2 regions of the Comamonas sp. NLF-1-9 genome follow, and region 1 is predicted to be linked to the other one. Evidence: predicted binding sites of a transcription regulator. Region 1 holds the regulator's gene; the other holds the start of a gene.
What was found. Region 1 encodes FNR, which switches genes on or off when oxygen is low (the NO sensors DNR and NnrR bind a similar motif). Its sites were predicted from a motif close to TTGATNNNNATCAA; they were not measured.
Positions count from the first base shown of each region.

Region 1 (9,360 bases):
ACCCGGCCCGTGGGCAGGTAGTGGCGGACCTTCGTCGCCACGTCGCCCTCGGCAATCTGGCAGTGGTACAAGTCCATCTGCACCTTGAGGTTGGCCAGGCCAAGCTCTTGCACCAGTGCGTGGGCCTGCGCCTGCTGGCTGAGGAAGTAGCCCGGAAAGTCGCGCGCATTGAGCGGCTCGATCAGCACCTGCACGCCGCCCTGCGCCGCCTGCTGCGCGGCCCAGTGCAGATTGGCCCGGTAGCAGTCGGCAAGCTGCGCTGGCGAAGCACCCGCTGGCGCAATGCCCGCCATGACGTGGATCTGCCCGCAGCCAAGCTCTGCCGCATAGTCCAGCGCCTGCAGCATGCCGGCGCGAAACTGCGCCTCGCGCCCGGGCAGGCAGGCCAGGCCGCGCTCGCCCGCCTCCCAGTCGCCCGGCGGGGCGTTGAACAACACCTGGGTGAGGCCGGCATCGCGCAGACGCTGCGAGAGCGCCAACGCGGGCCAGGCGTAGGGAAAGAGGTATTCCACGCCCTCGAAGCCGTCGGCCGCGGCTGCGGCAAAGCGTTGCTCAAAGCCATGCTCGCCATAGAGCATGGAGAGGTTGGCGGCAAAACGCGGCATGCGCTTATTGCTCCGACATGGGCGCTGGCGTCCTGGCCACCTGGGCGCGCAGCGCCAGGAGCACGCGCTTGAGGCGGCGTTCCTTGTCCAGACCGACGCGCACCATGATCTTCTGTCCGGCCGAGAGTTGCTGCAACTGCGGGTCCACGAATTCGTAGCGCACCCAGGGCTGCAGCGACTGCACCTGTCCGGCCACGCTCACCAGATGCACGGCAGGGGGCTCGGCCGGCTCGGGGCTGGCCAGCAGATGGTCGATCACCGCCACCAGGCGGTCGTTGAAGTACTTGCCGGGGTAGCCCAGCTCTTCATAGGCCACCTGAAACAGCGGATACAGGCGCGCATACAGCCGGGCCGCTGCGGCAACGGGCACGCTCTCGGCAAACGCGACGAAGGCTTCGTAACGTGCGGAATTCTCCGCGGCGATGCGCGGCGCCGCGCCCTCGCCCTGCACCGTGAAACGCCCGGGCATGGGGTGCACCGGCCACATGCGCGCCGGGGCTTGCTCGCGCGCCAGGTTGTCCACCGTGGCCACGGCGCGGCGCACAAAGGCGTCGAGCTGCAAAAAGGCGCCGGCACGCTGTCCGCCCAGCAGTTGCGCGAGCTCCTTGCCCACGTCCACGTCCGATTCGTCCAGCGCCGGCAGCACGGGCTGCTCGCCAAGCGGCTCTTCGATCGGGTTCCGGATCTCGCCCTCGGGCGGCTCGGCGGCGGGCGGGGCGTCCGTGGGCGCCGACTGCTGCACTGCGGCCGTCTGGGCGTTCGTGGCGCCCGGCGCGGGCGCGCCGCTGAAGTTGCCGCGCACATTCCACGCATACCAGCCAATGCCTGCCGCCAGCAGCACCAGCAACAGCAGCCATCCCGGGTCGCGGCGGCTGCGGGGGCGCGGCGGGCGCAGTTCGGTGGGGTCTGGCTGTGGCATGGCGGCTCCGGTGGTGGCAAGGCAGGCGCCGAAGGACGCGGCCCGGGGCGGGCGGCGCCGGGGCGCGCAGCGCTAGCTTAGCGCCTCAGCCGCCATGCTCCAACCGGAAGGCGCGCGCCTGGCTGAAATGGCCGCAGCCGATGAAGGGCCGGGGCGGGCGCAGCGCCGACAACGGCGAAGGGTGGTTGGCGCAGAGCACGAGATGGCCACGATCCTTGGGGATCAGCGCCCGCTTGGCCTGCGCGTGGCTGCCCCAGAGCATGAAGACCAGCGGCCGCGCGCCACCAGCCACGTGGCCGATGACCGCGTCGCTCAACTGCTCCCAGCCCTTGCCGGCGTGGCTCGCGGGCTGGCCTTCTTCCACCGTCAGACAGGTGTTGAGCAGCAGCACCCCGTGGCGCGCCCAGCGCACCAGCGAGCCGCCGGGCTCGGGGAAAGCCGGCCAGGGCGTGCCCAGGTCGCGTTGCAATTCCTTGAAGATATTGCGCAATGAAGGCGGCAAGGCGACCCCCGGCGCAACCGAAAAAGCCAGCCCCTCGGCTTGCCCGCGGCCGTGGTAGGGGTCTTGCCCGAGGATGACCACGCGCACAGCCTCGGGTGCGGTCAGCTCCAGCGCGCGCAGCGGCCGCGGCGGAAAGACGCTGGCGCCGGCGGCCAGGCGCTGGCGCAGGAAGTCCAGCAGCGCCAGCCCGCCCTTGCTGGCAAAGAACTGGTCCACCAGGGGCGCCCAGCCGGGCGCGACCGGCCAGGCGGCGGGGTCGGCCGTCTGCAGTTGGCTTGGCTCAGAGTTGCTCATCGCTCAAAATATATTGGTCAAAAACGGGTTTTACGCCCGTCCCGGCTGCGCGATCAGCTCTCATTCCAGGAGTCATTCAAACCGTCGCTCAGGCGGTTGCGCCCGGTGAGCTTGGCGCGGTAGAGGTGCACGTCTGCCAGTTCGGTCAGCGTCGCCGGCTCGCGCTGCAACTCGGGGATGGTGCAGGCCACGCCCACGCTGATGGTCACGCAGGGCGCTGCGGAAGAGCCCTCGTGCACCAGGGCCTGGCCGAAGACCGCGCCGCACAGGCGCTCGGCAACCACGCGCGCCCCCTCCAGGTCGCATTGCGGCAGCAGGCAGACGAACTCTTCGCCGCCGTAGCGCGCCAGCAGGTCGTGCGGGCGCGCCATGCTCTGGCTCAGCGTGCGCGCCACGGTTTGCAGGCAGGCGTCGCCCTTCTGGTGGCCGTACAAGTCGTTGTAGGCCTTGAAATGGTCGATGTCTATCATCAACACCGACAACGGCAGGCCCGCGCGGGCGCAGCGGCTCCATTCGGCAGCCAGCGCCTCGTCAAAGCTGCGCCGGTTGGCGATGCCGGTGAGGCCATCGACATAGGCCAGCTTGCGCAGCCATTCGTTCTGCACCAGGTGGGCGGTGTGGTCCTGGAAGGTGAGCAAGAGCTTGTCGCCAAAGATCAGGCCCGCCACGTCCATCATGTGGTGCGCACCGTCGCTTGAGACAATGCGGTAGGACTGCGCCGCGATCTGGCCATTGACCGCCTCGGCCTTGGCCTGCTTCCAGCGCGCGGCGGCCTCGGCGCGGTAGTCGGGATCAGGATAGGCCTTGAGCGCCCACTCGCGCAGCGTCGGCACCTCGTGCTCGTCGTAGCCAAGCTGGTCCAGAAAGCGCTGGTTGCGAAAGTACACGCGGTGCCGGGCATCGACCATGCACAAACCCACGGGCATCTCGCTCATGAGCTGCTGCAGCACGCGCTCGGTAGCCTGCAGGCGCAGGCTCTGCTCCTTGGCCTCGGTCACGTCGCTGATGTAGCCATGCCAGAGCGTCGCGCCGCTGGGCAGGCGCTGCGGCCGCGCATGCCCCGACAGCCAGCGCGCGCCGCGGCCCGGGATTTCATAGAGGTATTCGGCGCTCCATTCGCTGAGTTCACGCGCCGAGCGGCGCAGGTCTTCGACGCCGCGCGGCACGTTGCCGGAGCGGATGCGCTCGAACACCGGTGCGGCGTCCTGTTGCAGCTCTTGGGCGCTGAAACCGTAGATGTCGGCAACCTGGGGACTTGTGTAGGGGAAATGGCTGTGCCCGTCGGGTTCAAGCTGGTATTGGTACAGCAGGCCGGGCAGGTTTTCGGTCAGGCGCTGCAGCATCTCTTCCTGCTGGCGCCGCTCGGAGATGTCGGCCAGCGTGCCGAACACGCGCAGCGGCGCGCCGCCCGCGTCGCGCTCCATCACCCGTCCCTGGCAGGCGAACCAGCGGTAGCTGCCGTCGGCGCAGCGCAGTCGATGGGACGCTTCCAGCTCGTCCTTTTGCCCTTGCAGCACCTGCTGCCAGGCCGTCGCCAGCTTGGGGCGGTCGTCCGGATGAACCAGGTCTTCCCAGGTCTTGCCCTCGCGCTCGAAGGCCTCTTGCGTATAGCCCAGCAGCGCGTACCACTGCGGTGAATAGCTGGTCGTGCCTGCGGCTTTGTCAAAGTCCCACAGCCCCTGGTGGGTGGCGGCGAGCACCACGTCCCAGTGCGCCTGGTTCTGGGCCTCCCTGGCCGCCTGTTCGTCCTGCTCGCGCTGGCGCTGGCGCTGCTTGCGCTGCACCCACAGCAGCGCTGCGGCGGCCAGCAGATTGCCGACCAGCCACAGCAGCAGCGCCGAGGCCACGTCGCTGCGCCAGTCGGCATAGACGGCCGGCACGTCGCGCCCGACGGCGATCACCAGCGGCTTGTCCATGTGCAGCTCGGGCGGCTGCAGCGTGCGCAGCGCCACGATCTGCTGCTCTTGCGGCGCCTCGGGGCGCATGGGCGCGGTGAGCAGGCTGTCCGGCGCGCCGCTGGCAAGGTGGCGCGACCAGGCGCTGCCCGCGACGTCCAGCTTCACGCCGTCGCGCTCGCCGCTGCGCCCCAGTGCGAGAAAGCGCAGGCCATCGCCGTGCGAGAGGCTGACCAGCACGTCGGGCCCGCCGTGCAGCGGACGCATCAGCAGGCGCAGGTAGTCGGCGTCCAGCGCCGCGACCAGCGCGCCAGCAAAGCGGCCGTCCGGCGCAAACACCGGGCGCGCCAGCACCATCACCCAGCCACCGAGCGCGCCACGAAACGGCGGCGACACCACCAGGGTCAAGGGCGAGGCAGAGCGCGCCGCGGCAAAGTAGTCGCGCTGTCCCGAGTTGCGGCCCACGAGGGCAGGGTCGCTGCTCACGGTGATCGTGCCCTGCGCATCCAGCAGGCTCAGGTATTGCACCGCCGGCATGGCATCGGCATAGGCGCGCAGGCGCACGCTCAATTGCGCCTTGCCGTCGGACTCGCGCTGCAGCGAGGGCAGCTCCGCCAGCAGGCTGCTCAGCGCGTGGCCGGCGGCGTCGAGCTGCAGCGCCAGGTTGTCGTGCAGGGTGGCGGCCTGCTGCGTCAGTTGCCGGCGCTCACGCTGGCCCGTGTCGCGGTATTCCTGCCAGGCATCGAGCGCCAACACCAGCGCGACCACGGCCGATGCCAGTGCCAGCCACGACCACGGACGGCGCGCGTGTGCGGCTTGCAGGCGGGGCGGGGCAGGCAAACGGTACTCCAGAGCTCACGAGAGTGGCGCCACTGTATACCAAGGCCACGGCAGCCGACCGCGCAGTCCTTGTGCGTCAAAGGATCTTGGAATACTGCGCGCGGCTCTCGCGCGCCTGCAGGTATTTGTCGAACACCATGGCGATGCCGCGCACGAAGAACCAGCCCATGGGGGTGACCTCGATGGCATTGGCGCTCAGGTGCACCAGGCCGTCGTCGTGCATTGCGCGCAGGCGCGCGAGCTCGCTGGCGAAGGTGGTGCGAAAGTCGATCAGGTGCGCCGCTTCCACCGACTCGAACTGCACGCGGCCCTGGCACATCAGCGCATTGATCACCGCGCGGCGCAGCACGTCGTCGTGGCTCAGGGCCACGCCGCGCACGATGGGCAGATGCCCGTGGTCGAGCATGTCCTGGTATTGCAGCAAGTCCTTGGCGTTCTGGCTGTAGGTCGCGCCGACCTTGCCTATGGCCGAGATGCCCAGCGAGATCAGGTCGCAGTCGGGCTGGGTGCTATAGCCCTGGAAGTTGCGGTGCAGCCGCCCCTGGCGCTTGGCCACGGCGAGCGAGTCGCCCGGCAGCGCGAAATGGTCCATGCCGATGTAGACGTAGCCGACCTCTTCAAACGCGGCGATGGAGTGCGAAAGCATGGCCACCTTGTGGTTGGCCACCGGAATGTCCGCCGTCTTGATGTGGCGCTGCGACTTCACCCGTGCGGGCAGGTGGGCATAGGCATAGAGCGCGATGCGGTCGGGCCGCAGCTCGGCCATCTGCGCGATGGTGCGGGCGAACGATTCGGGCGTCTGCTTGGGCAGGCCGTAGATCAGGTCGGCATTGATCGAATCAAAGCCGATGCGCCGCGCCGCCGCGACCAGCTCGAAGACCTGCTCGGCCGGCTGCACGCGGTGCACCGCCTTCTGCACCTCGGGGTCGAAGTCCTGCACGCCAAAGCTCAGGCGGTTGAAGCCCAGATCGCGGATGGTCTGCAGCCGCTCGGCGCTGATGGTGCGCGGATCTATCTCTATCGAGTATTCACCCTTGGGCGCGAAGGCAAAGCGCCGGCGCAGCATGGCCATGAGGTCGGCCAGTTCCTCGTCGTTCAGGAAGGTGGGCGTGCCGCCGCCGAAGTGCAGCTGGCTCACGCTCTGGCCGGGCCCGCCCAGGTGCTTGACGTGCAGGTCGAGCTCGCGCTCGACGTAGGCCAGATAGGGCGCGGCGCGCTCGTGGTGCTTGGTGATGATCTTGTTGCAGGCGCAGTAATAGCACAGCGACTCGCAAAACGGCAGGTGCACGTACAGCGACAGCGGCTGCGCCGCCAGGCTCGTGCCGAGCTGGCGCTGGGCGAGCGCGTGGCGGTAGTCTTCTTCGCCGAAGGCTTCGACGAAGCGGTCGGCCGTGGGGTAGGAGGTGTAGCGCGGCCCCGGCACGTCGAAGCGGGAGATGAGCTCTGGGGTAATCGTGGGCATGGCGGTCCTGAATGGCAATGCGGCCATTCGATGCAAACGCCAAACTGTCGCCGCCGCAGCCGCCACTGTCTTTGATCGCCGTCAAGGAATCGGGGCGGGCCCATCTAGAATCAGGCATCCCTGCCCCCACAGAGGACGAGCCCGCCATGCCCCACCGCGCCCTCCAGATCGCCTGTTCCCGCTGCAGCCTGCGCGAGCTGTGCATGCCCGTGGACATCAGCGCGGCCGACATGGAGCGGCTCGACACTCTGGTGACCACGCGCCGGCGCGTCAAGCGCGGCAAGCCGCTGTATTCGCGCGGCGACCGCTTCAGCGCGCTGTACGCGATCCGCTCGGGGTTTTTCAAGACGCGTGTCACGGCAAGCGACGGGCGCGAGCAGGTCACGGGCTTTCAGATGGCCGGCGAGATCATGGGGCTCGACGGCATCGTCTCGGACGAACACACCTGCGACGCGCTGGCGCTGGAAGACGCCGAGGTCTGCGAGATGCCCTACGACCGCATCGAGTCGCTGTCGCGCGAGGTGCCGGCGCTGCAGACCCATGTGCACAAGATCATGAGCCGCGAGATCGTGCGCGACCACGGTGTGATGCTGCTGCTGGGCAGCATGCGCGCCGAAGAGCGCGTGGCCTCCTTCCTGATGAATCTGCTGCAGCGCCTGCATGTGCGCGGCTTTTCCGAGGCCGAGCTGGTGCTGCGCATGACGCGCGAGGAAATCGGCAGCTACCTGGGGCTGACGCTGGAGACGGTGAGCCGCACCTTCTCGCGCTTTGCCGACGATGGCCTGATCGAGGTCAAACACCGCCAGGTGCGCATCCTCGATGGCGCCGGCCTGCAGACCATCGTGGACAGCGCCGGGGCTCGGCGTTGAATGCTTCACTAACCATAGCTGCATGCGCTTGACTGGCGGGCGTTGCAGCCATATTTTGCTCTCAATCGCGAGGCCGGCCCCGCAAGGCTTTCACGGCCCCGCGCAGGCGCTTGGCCTGCAGGCGTCGCTCGCGCGAGGCGCGCGTGGGCCGCGTCGCCTTGCGCGGCAGGACGGGGCGCGCCGCCTGCTCCACCAGCTCTTGCAACCGCGCCAGCGCGTCGCGCCGATTGGCCTGCTGCGTGCGATAGCGCTGCGCCTTGATGAGCACCTGGCCCTCGGCGGTGACGCGCGCGTCAGGCAGCGCCAGCAGGCGCTGCTTGAGCTCGGCGGGCAGGGCGGAGGCGGCCACGTCAAAGCGCAGGTGCACCGCGCTCGAGACCTTGTTCACGTTCTGCCCGCCCGCGCCCTGCGCGCGGATCGCGGTGATCTGCGCCTCGCGCTCGAGCAGCGCTGCCGTGGTTACCATCCCCGCTCCTTCTAGCCCTCGCCGATTGCCCTCCATGTCCCTGCTCTCGCGCCGGCAAACGGTCGGCCTCGTCCTGCTGGTGCTTGCCTGGGGCATCAACTGGCCGGTCATGAAGGTGACGCTGCGCGAGATGGGGCCCCTCTATTTTCGCGCGCTGACCATGTTCGGCGGCGCGCTGGTGCTGGCGCTGTATTTTCGCTCGCGCGGCCTGCGCCTGCTGCCGCGCGGCTGGTCCGAATGGCGCGCGGTAGTGGTGCTTGGGCTGCCCAACATTCTGGGCTGGCACGCCTTGTCCATCATCGGCGTGGCGCAACTGCCCGCGGGGCGCGCGGCCACGCTGGGCTTCACCATGCCGGTCTGGACGGTGCTGCTGTCGGTGCTGTTCTATCGCGAGAAACTGACCGGGCGGCTGCTGGTGGGCGTGCTGGCGGTCCTGGCCGGCATCACGCTGCTGCTATGGAACGAGCTGGCGCAGATCGCCGGGCGCCCGGCCGGCATCGCCTGGATGCAAGGCGCGGCCTTCAGCTGGGCGCTGGGCACCATCTGGATGCGCCGCGCGCACCTGAGCATGCCGGCCGAAACCCTGGTGGTCTGGATGATGGTGCTGGCCTCCATGGCGCTGTGGCCGCTGGCCCTCTGGCTGGAGCCGCCGCAGCAGTGGCATTTCAGCGCCCCGGTCTGGGCCAGCCTGGTGTGGAGCGTGTTCATCAACTACGGCCTGGCGCAGGTGATCTGGTTTGCGCTGGTGCGCGTGCTGCCGCCGACCACCAGCGCGATGAGCGTGATGGCCGTGCCCATGGTCGGCATCCTGAGCGCGCCCTTCGTGATCGGCGAGTGGCCGCACTGGCAAGACCTCGCGGCCATGGTTTGCGTGGTCGTCGCGATCGGGGCGGTGCTGCTCAGGCGCGATTAGAGCGACGCTGAACAAGTCGCTCAGGGTGCAGGCGCGTCCAGCAGTTGCAGCAGCAGACGGTTGAAGGCGGGCGCCTGTTCATAGGGCGCCCAATGCCCGGCGCCCTCCAGCAGATGCAGCCCGCGAAAGTCGCGCGCGCTGGCGGCCCAGGCCGCGCGCAGCTCATCAAAACGGCCGCGGTAGAGCGCGTCGTGCTCGCCATAGACGGCATGTACCGGGCAGGCAAGCTGCCTCAGCGCGCGCGCAAGGATGTCGGTGTTGGACAGACGCCGGCGCGTGAGGCGGTCGCGTTCGGCGTTGCGCGCGTGCAGTTGCAGCGCCGTCTCGTCGATGTGCGCAGCATCGGCAAACATCATGGCCGCGAGGTTGTGCCTGTGCACCGCAAGCTGCTCGGCCGCGCCCGGCAGATGGCGCCAGCCGCGCAAGCCCACGCGGTTGGGCGCCGCGGCCGTCATGCCGGGCGCGCCCACCAGCACCAGGCAGCGCGCCAGCGCGGGACACGCGGCTTGCAGCATGCCGGCCGCCATGGCGCCGAAGGAAAACCCGACGAGATCGCAAGGCCGCTGCGCAAGCACGCTGCGCAGCGAAGCCAGCA
Region 1 is NZ_CP078069.1:1,740,717-1,750,076, forward strand. It holds gene otnI (2-oxo-tetronate isomerase) at 1-605, opposite strand, end outside; gene KUD94_RS08380 (DUF3014 domain-containing protein) at 610-1,524, opposite strand; gene KUD94_RS08385 (uracil-DNA glycosylase) at 1,610-2,320, opposite strand; gene KUD94_RS08390 (diguanylate cyclase domain-containing protein) at 2,374-5,055, opposite strand; gene hemN (oxygen-independent coproporphyrinogen III oxidase) at 5,132-6,517, opposite strand; gene fnr (fumarate/nitrate reduction transcriptional regulator Fnr) at 6,664-7,386, shown strand; gene arfB (alternative ribosome rescue aminoacyl-tRNA hydrolase ArfB) at 7,448-7,852, opposite strand; gene KUD94_RS08410 (DMT family transporter) at 7,887-8,765, shown strand; gene KUD94_RS08415 (alpha/beta fold hydrolase) at 8,786-9,360, opposite strand, start outside.

Region 2 (9,360 bases), 410 kb from region 1:
ACCCGCGCCGAGGCGCGCCAGCTCGTGTCGCACAAGGCGATCACGGTCAACGGCCAGTCGGTGAACATCGCTTCCTACCTCGTGAAGGAAGGCGACCAGATCGCGGTGCGCGAAAAGTCAAAGAAGCAGGCGCGCATTGGCGAGGCGCTGCAGCTCGCGCAACAGGTCGGCATCCCCGCATGGGTCGAAGTCAATGCCGACAAGGTCGAGGGCGTTTTCAAGAAGGTGCCCGATCGCGACGAGTTCGGCGCGGACATCAATGAGTCGCTGATCGTCGAGTTGTATTCGCGCTGATCCGCTGTCCTGCAAGCATTTTGCAATCGTTCCACACCGCGAGGCATCGCGGTGCTGGCGCTTCATCAGCCTTACCGGTGTAACGAGCCGGGGGCATTGAGAGGAAGTCCGCATGCAAACCAATTTGCTCAAACCCAAGACCATCAACGTCGAGCAGGTCAGCGCCAACCGCGCCAAGGTCGAGCTCGAGCCGTTCGAGCGCGGCTACGGGCATACGCTGGGCAATGCCATCCGCCGGGTTTTGCTGTCTTCCATGGATGGTTATGCGCCGACCGAGGTCTCTATCGCCGGCGTGGTGCATGAGTATGCGGCCATCGACGGCGTGCAGGAAGACGTGATCAACATCCTGCTGAACCTCAAGGGCGTGGTGTTCAAGCTCTTCAACCGCGACGAAGTCACGCTGTCCCTGCGCAAGGACACCGAAGGCGTGGTCGTGGCCGGCGACATCCAGACGCCGCACGACGTCGAGATCATCAATCCCGAGCACCCGATCGCCACGCTGTCTGCCGGCGGCAAGCTGGACATGCAGATCAAGGTCGAGAAGGGCCGCGGCTATGTGCCCGGCAACCAGCGCTGGCATGGCGACGAGCCCAACAAGACGATAGGGCGCATCGTGATGGATGCCTCCTTTTCACCGATTCGCCGGGTGAGCTACACGGTCGAGAGCGCGCGCGTGGAGCAGCGCACCGACCTGGACCGCCTGGTGCTCGACATCGAGACCAACGGCACGCTCACGGCCGAAGAGGCGGTGCGCACCTCGGCCAAGATCCTGGTCGAACAGCTGGCGGTGTTTGCCCAGCTCGACGGCGGCGACCCCTTCGAGGCCGGCGCCTCTGCTGCGCGCACCGGCGCGGCCACGTTCGATCCGGTGCTGCTGCGCCCGGTCGACGAGCTGGAGCTCACGGTGCGTTCGGCCAACTGCCTCAAGGCCGAGAACATCTACTACATCGGTGACCTGATTCAGCGCACCGAAAACGAGCTGCTCAAGACCCCCAACCTGGGTCGCAAGTCGCTCAACGAGATCAAGGAAGTGCTCGCCTCGCGTGGCCTGACTCTGGGCATGCGCCTGGAAAACTGGCCGCCCGCAGGACTTGAGAAGCGCTGATTGAGAATCGGGTGGCGCCCTTGCCGCCCAGTGCCGCGGGAGGTACCTGATACGGCCCCCTGCATAACAAGCGTAAAGAAGGAAAAGCACCATGCGTCACGGAAACGGACTGCGCAAACTCAACCGCACCAGCGCCCATCGCAAGGCAATGCTGCAAAACATGATGAACTCGCTCATCGAGCACGAGGCCATCAAGACCACGCTACCCAAGGCCAAGGAACTGCGCCGCGTGGTTGAGCCCATGATCACCCTGGCACGCCAGGACACCGTGGCCAACCGCCGCCTGGCATTCGCGCGCCTGCGCAATCGCGACAGCGTCACCAAGCTGTTCACCGACCTCGGTCCGCGCTTCAAGACCCGCCCGGGCGGCTACACGCGCATTCTGAAGATGGGCTTTCGGGTGGGCGACAACGCTCCCATGGCTTACGTGGAACTCGTGGACCGCGCAGCACCCGCGTCCAGCGACGAAGCCAAGGCCTGAAATCCTGCTACAATAGCCAGCTTACCGCGCGGTGGAGCAGTCTGGTAGCTCGTTGGGCTCATAACCCAAAGGTCGGAGGTTCAAATCCTTCCCGCGCAACCAATCAGATCAAGCGCCTGGCTTGAATTCAAAAGCCCACGTCAGTGGGCTTTTTTGTGTCTGCGTTCAGGTCGTGCACACTTCGCGCGCGCGCCGGGGCCTTCCCGTTGCGCGTTTCGGCGTCTGATCTTTGGGTATGTGCGCTGGGTGTTTGGCCAAGGCTTGCAGGTTCGTATGTTGCGACTTGGGCCAGAACAGAAGATTTTGTTGGCGCGGCGCCAAGGTCGACAAGCGCCTGCGGCACCCGTGCCCCGTCTCTTCCGTAGCGAATGAGCTCCGGCTCCTGCCTCAGCCGCGCGCCTGGTGCGTGTTCGAACCACTGGTCAGGCGAAACATCGAGGATCCGACTGCCGCAAATTGCGGGCTCCCGGAGGCTGCCGCAATACGGGCGCCCCCGCTGTTTTGCTTCTTGACCTGGATCATGGTCTTTGCCCGGGCCGCTCGCCATACTGGCGCTTTGCACACACTTTCGGGGCCTTGCCATGGAGCCGCTTGCCTTGCGCATCATTTGTGAAGAGCATTTTTCCATCGCCGCGGTGCTGCGCTCGCTGCGCATGATGCTCAAGCGCGGCCCCGAAGACGATGCGCCGGCGTTCTTCGACGCCATGCGGGCGATGCTGTTCTACATCGACGAGGTACCCGAGCAAGACCACCATCCCAAGGAGTCGCGCTTCCTGTTTGCGCCCCTGCTCGAGCGCGCGCCCGAGCATGTGCCCTTGCTTGAGCGGCTCGAGCGCGAGCACGTGAACGGCGAGCGTACGGTGCGCGAACTGCAGCACCAGCTGCTGGCCTGGGAGCTGATGGGCGAAGGGCGGCGCGCGGCCTTCACCCAGGCGCTCAACAGCTACATCACCTTCTACCTCGAGCACATGCGGCTGGAAGAGACGCTGATCCTCCCTGCGGCAATCAAGGTCCTCACGGCGCAGGACTGGGCGCGCATCGACGAGGCTTTCATGGCCAACCAGGATCCGCTCGCAGGCGACGCCGATCGCTCGCCGGAGCACGAGCGGCTGTTCCAGCGCATCGTGCACTGCACGCCCAGCCCGATAGGCCTGCGCCAGGAGCTGGCCGCCGCCCGCTGAGCCGGTGAACCGCCCCGTGGCGCACGGGGCTCTCGGCCACTCGCTGCAAGGCCCGCGATTGCCGTGACAAGGCGGCCAGCGCGCCGGCTATCCGGCTGCCGCAAGACCTTGTTCAAGCCGCAGGCACGTCGTGGGCGCTGCCCGCGCCGGCCGCCGCGCCGAGGTAGCGCACGGCGACCACGGTGATGTCGTCGGCTTGCGCTGCGCCGGACTCGAAGTCGCGCACCGCCTGCAGGATGTCTTGCGGCAGGGCCTCGCCCGTGGCGCTGCGGGCGCTGACCGCCTGCACCAGCCGCGCCTCGCCAAACAGCTCGCCGGCGGCGTTCGCCGCTTCGGTCACGCCGTCGGTGTACAGCAGCAAGGTGTCGCCCGGCGCCAGCGCCAGCGTCCCCGGTTTGAAGGGCATGCCTTCCATCACCGCCAGGGCGATGTTCTGGCCCTGGGGCAGCATCTGCACCTCGCCGGCCGAGCGCAGCAGCAGCGGCGGGTTGTGTCCGCCGTTGACGTAGTCCAGGCGGCCGGTGCCCAGGTCCAGCACGCCCAGGAAGGTGGTGACGAACATCATCTGCTCGTTCTCGGCGCAGAGCCGGTCGTTCAGCCTGGCCATGATGTCGGCCGGTTCGCGCAGAAACTGCGCGATGCTCTTGAGCAGTGTGCGGGAAATCGCCATGAAGAAGGCCGCCGGTATGCCCTTGCCCGAGACGTCGGCGATCACCAGCGCCAGGCGCTTGTCCTCCAGCAGGAAGTAGTCGTAGAAGTCGCCCCCGACTTCCTTGGCCGGAATCATCAGCGACGCGACGTGGACCGCCCGGGTGTCTGGCTCGGTGCGCGGCAGGATGGACAACTGCATGGTGCGCGCGATCTCCAGCTCCTGGCGCAGGCTGATCAGGACTTCTTGCTCGGCCATGGCCTTGCGCAGGCGCTTGAGCAGGTCGACCAGCCTGTCCTGCTGGCTCATCACCAAGCCGGACAGGCGCCCCAGGGTGTTGGCCAGGCCGGCCAGGGCGTTGTCGTCTTCGGTGTCCTGCACCGGCTCCAGCGCGGCCAGCACCTCGGTGCGCGATTGCTCGTCCAGGCTGCCTGCGAGTTGGCGCAATTCGCGGCGTATCAGCTGCTCTTGCTGCTGGCGCACGCGAGCGCGTTCGTCGCGCAGCATGCGCAGGTTGATCATCTCGCCGCGCAGCGCCGCCACGCCGCGCGCGATCTGTCCGGCTTCATCGGGCAGCTCCTGGTCGTCTTCGTCGGGCGCGGCGCGCAGCTCGCCCTGGGCCAGCGCGCGCAGCACGCCGACGGAGCGATCGAGCGGGCGCAAGGCGCGGCGCAGCACGAAGGACAGCGCAAAGCCGAGCAGCCCGATCAAGAGCACGACGCCGGCCGCGGCCAGCGCCTGCATGCGCCGGTCGGTGCGGCGCTCGGCGGTGGTGTCCCAGACGGAGAGCAGCGAGCCTATGGGGCGCGCGTCCGGCCCGATCAGGGGCAGGGCCGCGCCCAGCCAATAGCGGCCGCTTGCGCTCTGGCTCTCCAGCACCCGCGCGTGGCGCACGGTCTGCGCCAGGCCCTCGGCTTGCGCCAGACCAGCCTGCGTGCCTGTGACCTCGCGCCCGCGCAGATTGACGACGAAGCTCTCGCCCTCTATCGCGTGCGCCATCTGCGGCAGCAGCTCGCCCAGGTCCTGGCCCAGGGCGAGCACGCCGCGCGCGCCGGTGGGGCCAAAACTCTGCGTGACAACCAGGTAGTAGCGCTCGCGCGAAGCCTGGCTCAGACCCGGCAGCGGCGCGCTGCTCGAAAGCGCGCGGCTGAGCCAGCCGGCATCGACCATGGCGTCCTGCAGCAGGCTGCTCGAGCTTGACTGCACCAGAGTCCTTTGTTCGTCGAACCAGTCGGCGCGCCAGCCCGGGTGTTGCTCCAGCAGCGGGCGCACCAGCGCGTTGAGCGCCTGTCTGTCCCGGCTCTGCCAGGCGCGCTCCAGCTGCGGATCTTGCAGCGTGGCGGCAACACCTGCGCGCAGGGCCGCGCCCGCTTCGTCCTGCAGCCGGCTCCAGGCGATGGCTTGCGATTGCAGCAGTACGCCGTGGTAGCGCTCGTTCAAGACCCGGTCGCGCTGCCAGGCGATTGCGCCGACCATCAGCGCCAGCGCCAGCGCGGCGATCAATGCCAGCAAGGTGATGCGTGTTCTAAGCGGCATCACTGCCTCGCGCGGACTGGCGCCCCGGTGTGGGCAGCCACGGGAGCGCTGCGGCGACCAGGGCGCAAAACGCCAGGGCGGCGCGTCCCCAGTCGCCCAGCGGCCCCACGGTCTGCGGCGCCCAGACCTGCAGCGCCAGCAGGCACAGCCCCGGGCCCAGGGCCGCGCCGCCCAGCAGCAGGCCCAGCCAGATCGCCCGGCCGCGCCCGCCCGGCCGGCGCGCGGCCAGCAGCGCCAGCAAGACCAGCAGTCCTGGCCCCAACGCCAACACGCCCGGCGATTGCAGGCCGGCGCCGGCCAGCGCCAGCAGCCAGGCCGCAAGGCCCAGCCACAGACCGCGCCAGCGCGCGCGTGCGGCCTGGCTTGGCAGGTCGGACAACACCAGCGAGGGCATCTGCGCATACCGGTCGCGCCCTTCGACGCGGGTCAGCCCTTCGTCCAGCAGAGCGCGCTTGGTCTGGTCGGGCTCGGTACGCCGCAGCGATTGCGTCAGGCGCTGCAGGCGCTCGAACTGTTCGTTGGCATGGCGCAGTTGCGCGCGCAGCCAGGGCAGACGCGCATCAAACTCGCGCCGGCCCAGGCGGGGCAGGCGAAACGCGAAATCCCCCGCGCCCAGGCGGCTGCAGGCGGCGGCGACGATGCGCTCGCGGCGCAGGACTTCGCCGGCCAAGCTGTAGCGCAGGCCCTCGGCCGCGAGTGCGCCGGTGAAGGCGAGCAGGGCGGCCAGCGGCAGGGCCCAGTGCATCAACAGCGTGCCCGTGGCGGGCTCGCGCCACAGCACGCGGATGCGCGCCACCGGCACGCCGCTGACGGTGACGGGAGCCTGCGCCGCCAGCGTGGCCGCGTTCGCCTGGCCGCGCGCGCGCTGGTGCAAGACCTGCTCGCGACTATCCTGCAGGCTGACCGCGAGCAGGTCGTCGAAAGCCTGCAGGCGGTGCTCGAACAAGGCCGTCACACCCACCAGCTGGCTCAGCGGCACGCCCACCTGCACCGCATGCTGCACCTGCTGCGCCATGCCGTCTGCCACCAGGCGGGCGCGGCCTTCGGCCTCCTGGACGGCCATGCCTTGCAGCTGGCGCACCGCCACCCAGCTCACCGCCAGAAAGGCCAGGCACAGCAGCGCCAGACCGCGCAAGGCAAAACGCCGCGCGGCGTACACCGGCAAACGGCTCCGGGGTTTCACAGCGGCTCCCGCGCCTGCGTCAGGCCATCGAGCGCGCCGGCGACGCGCAGCTCGGTCTGCTGCAACCGGGCGGCGGCCTGGTCCATCAGAGCTTCATCGCGCGCGGCCGCCAGCGCGCGCAGCAACAGCCTGGCCAGTACGAGGGCGGCCAGTGTGAGGCCGAACACCGCCGCCAGCGCGGCCGCCAGCACCGGCCAAGGCGAGGGCGAAGGCGCCAGCGCCGAGGTGATGCACACCTGGCCCGCGAGCTCGCCAAACGGTCCGTGCACCGCCAGGCCCAGCGTGAAGTCTTCTGCGCCGACGACGCGCCAGGCGGCCGGCGGCCCGGCTTGCGCATCCGCCGCCGCGCCGCTCTGTGCCTGCCTGCTGGCCAGCAGCCATTCGGCAGGAACCGGCTCGCCGATGGCGCCGCGGTCGGTGCTGAAGAGGGAGATGGCGCTGGCGTCGAACACCTCGGCCGCGACGAGTGTGGGGTCGTCGGCCAGCAGGTCTTCCAGCATGGCCTGGGCCTGGTGGCTGCCGGCCAGATCAAAGCCCAGCGCCAGGTTGGTCTGCAGCCGCTCCCGCAGGGACTGCAGCGCAATCTCGAGCCGCGCTTCGCGCAGGCCCTGCGCCTGGCTGCGTTGCAGACCGGCGAGCATGGCCACGAGCAGCAGCAGGCCGAGCATCGCCGCCAGCCACCAGCGCCAGGCGAGCTCCACGCAGGCGGCGAGCCCGGGGCGCGGGCGAGGCAGTTGCTCGGCCCCCGGGTTCATTGCACCACCTCGGCCACGTTCAGCAGCGCCAGCGGCGGATACAGGCCCAGCGCCTTGGCCGTGCCCATGTTGATCAGCAGCGAAAAGCGCTGCAGCGACTCGGCGGGGATGCGCTCCACAGGCGTCTTGTCCACCAGGATCTGCGCCGCCTTGTAGCCGGCAAAGCGCCCCACGTTGGTGCCGTTGGCAAACAGGCCGAACATGCAAGACGCCTTGCGTACTATGCTCTCTGTAGCGCAGAACGTAGGCAGACCCTCGGCAATCGCGGTTTTTGATACCAAGTCCCGATGGGTGAAAGCAAGAAAGGTGCTGGGGCCGACATAGAGCAGGTCGGCGCCGCGCTCCCGTAGTCCGCGAATGAGCGCTGGCAGCGCCTGGGCCTGGGCTTGGCCGCTTGCGTCCAGCGGCACTTTTGCTTCCAGCAGCTCGAAGCCTTCGCTGCCCGCCATGCGGCGCAGTTCATCGGCCACGCCCACGGTATTGGATTCGGCCGGGTTGGTGATGTAGCCCAGGCGCTTGAAGGGCAGGTAGCCGCGCATCGCGTTCAACTGCACGGCGACGGGTGCCACGTGGCTCACGCCGGTGACATTGCGCCCCGGCGGCTTGGTCTGCCTGAGCAGGCCCGAGCCCACGGGGTCGGTCACCTCGGTGAAGACGATGGGGATGTCGCGGATGTGCTGGTCCGGCCCGGCGTCGTGCTTGCCCGCCATGGCCAGAGTCGTGCCCGTGCCCCAGGTGTAGATCAGGTCGGGCGCCAGCGCGCGCACCTTCTCGACCGTGGCCGCAGCGTCTTCGGCGCGGCCGGAATACACCACGGTGTCGATCTTCACGTTCAGCTTGCGCTTGAGCAGGTAGTCCTGAAAGCCGGCCTCGGTGTTCTCGGGCTGGTGCGGCAGCACCATCACGATGTGGTAGCCCGGCGCCGCGGCTGGCTGCGGCGTCTGCGCCGGCGCGTGCATTGGTACGCTGGCCGCCAGCAGGGTCGCCAGGATCAGGGCGACGCCCGGACGCTGCCGGGCTTCAAGCCATTGCATGTTTCGCTCCGTCGGTCTGCGCGGCGCGCAAACCCGTCATCAAACCCAGCGCACCCAGGGCGAGCAGCGCGCCCACCACCAGCACCGCGCCATCCATGCCCAGCCGCGCCACCGCCAGCGCCACCACGAAGGGCGCGAGGATGCTGCCCACGCGCTCGAGGAAGCGAAACGCCGCGAGCGCCTGCGCCGGGGTGACGCTTTGTGCGCCCGCCGGGCTGGCGCCGTGCGCTTGCGCGCTCGACGCCTCGAAGGCCTCGGTCACCAGCACCAGTTGCGGCGCCGATTGAAAGGCCTGCGCCACGCCAAGCAGCGCACAGCACAGCGCCGCCCCCCAGGCGCCGCCGACCAGCACCATCAAGCCACAGGCCAGCGCCGAGAGCGCGCAGCCCCAGACGACCCAGGAGCGGCGCTGCCCGCTCAGATCGGACCAGCGCGCCACCAGCGGCGCCACGATCATGAACGCAAGAAAGTAGGCCAGCAGCACGCGCCCGGACACTGCCGCGCTCTCGCCCTGTGCCTGCAGGTACAGCGGCGTGACCACCACCAGCAGCGCCACCGCCGCCAGGCGGGCCGGCACCGCAGCGTACCAGGTCACCGCCATCACCTGGCGGTTGCGCAGGATCGCCGCCATGCCGCGCCAGCCCAGGGCCGGCGGGGCGTCGCTGCCTTCGTGCTGCAGCCGGGGCAGGCCGATGCTGACCAGCGCCGCCAGGCCCAGGCAGAGCGCGCAGGCGGCAAAAGCCAGGGTGCTGCCCAGCCGCTGCACCAGCAGGCCGCCCAGCGCCGGACCGCAGACGCCCGCAGCGACGATGGCGGCGGCCACCTCCACCAGGCCGCGCCCGCGGCTGCGGTTGTCGGTCAATCGCACGATGGCGGTCTGCGCCAGGATCAGCAGCAGACCGTAGGCCAGCCCGCTGCCCGCGCGCAGCAGCATCAGCATGGCGGCATCCTGCGCCCAGGCCGTGGCCAGCAGCAGCGCAGCGCCTGCGAGCGAGCTCAGAAACAGCGCCTGGCGCATGGCCACGCGCCGGGCCAGCCAGGGCCCGAGCGGCTGCGCCAGCGCCAGCGTGAGCATGAAAGTCGCCACCGGCAGCACGGCCACCGTGGTCGGCGAAATGTCCAGGCCCGGCGGCTGCATCTCC
Region 2 is NZ_CP078069.1:2,146,666-2,156,025, reverse strand. It holds gene rpsD (30S ribosomal protein S4) at 1-294, shown strand, start outside; gene rpoA (DNA-directed RNA polymerase subunit alpha) at 407-1,399, shown strand; gene rplQ (50S ribosomal protein L17) at 1,491-1,880, shown strand; tRNA gene KUD94_RS10325 (tRNA-Met) at 1,906-1,982, shown strand; gene KUD94_RS10320 (hemerythrin domain-containing protein) at 2,462-3,061, shown strand; gene KUD94_RS10315 (PP2C family protein-serine/threonine phosphatase) at 3,174-5,246, opposite strand; gene KUD94_RS10310 (hypothetical protein) at 5,236-6,429, opposite strand; gene KUD94_RS10305 (hypothetical protein) at 6,426-7,184, opposite strand; gene KUD94_RS10300 (ABC transporter substrate-binding protein) at 7,181-8,218, opposite strand; gene KUD94_RS10295 (MFS transporter) at 8,205-9,360, opposite strand, start outside.
Region 2: the regulator FNR is predicted to act here: its motif matches at 2,389-2,402, upstream of KUD94_RS10320 (hemerythrin domain-containing protein).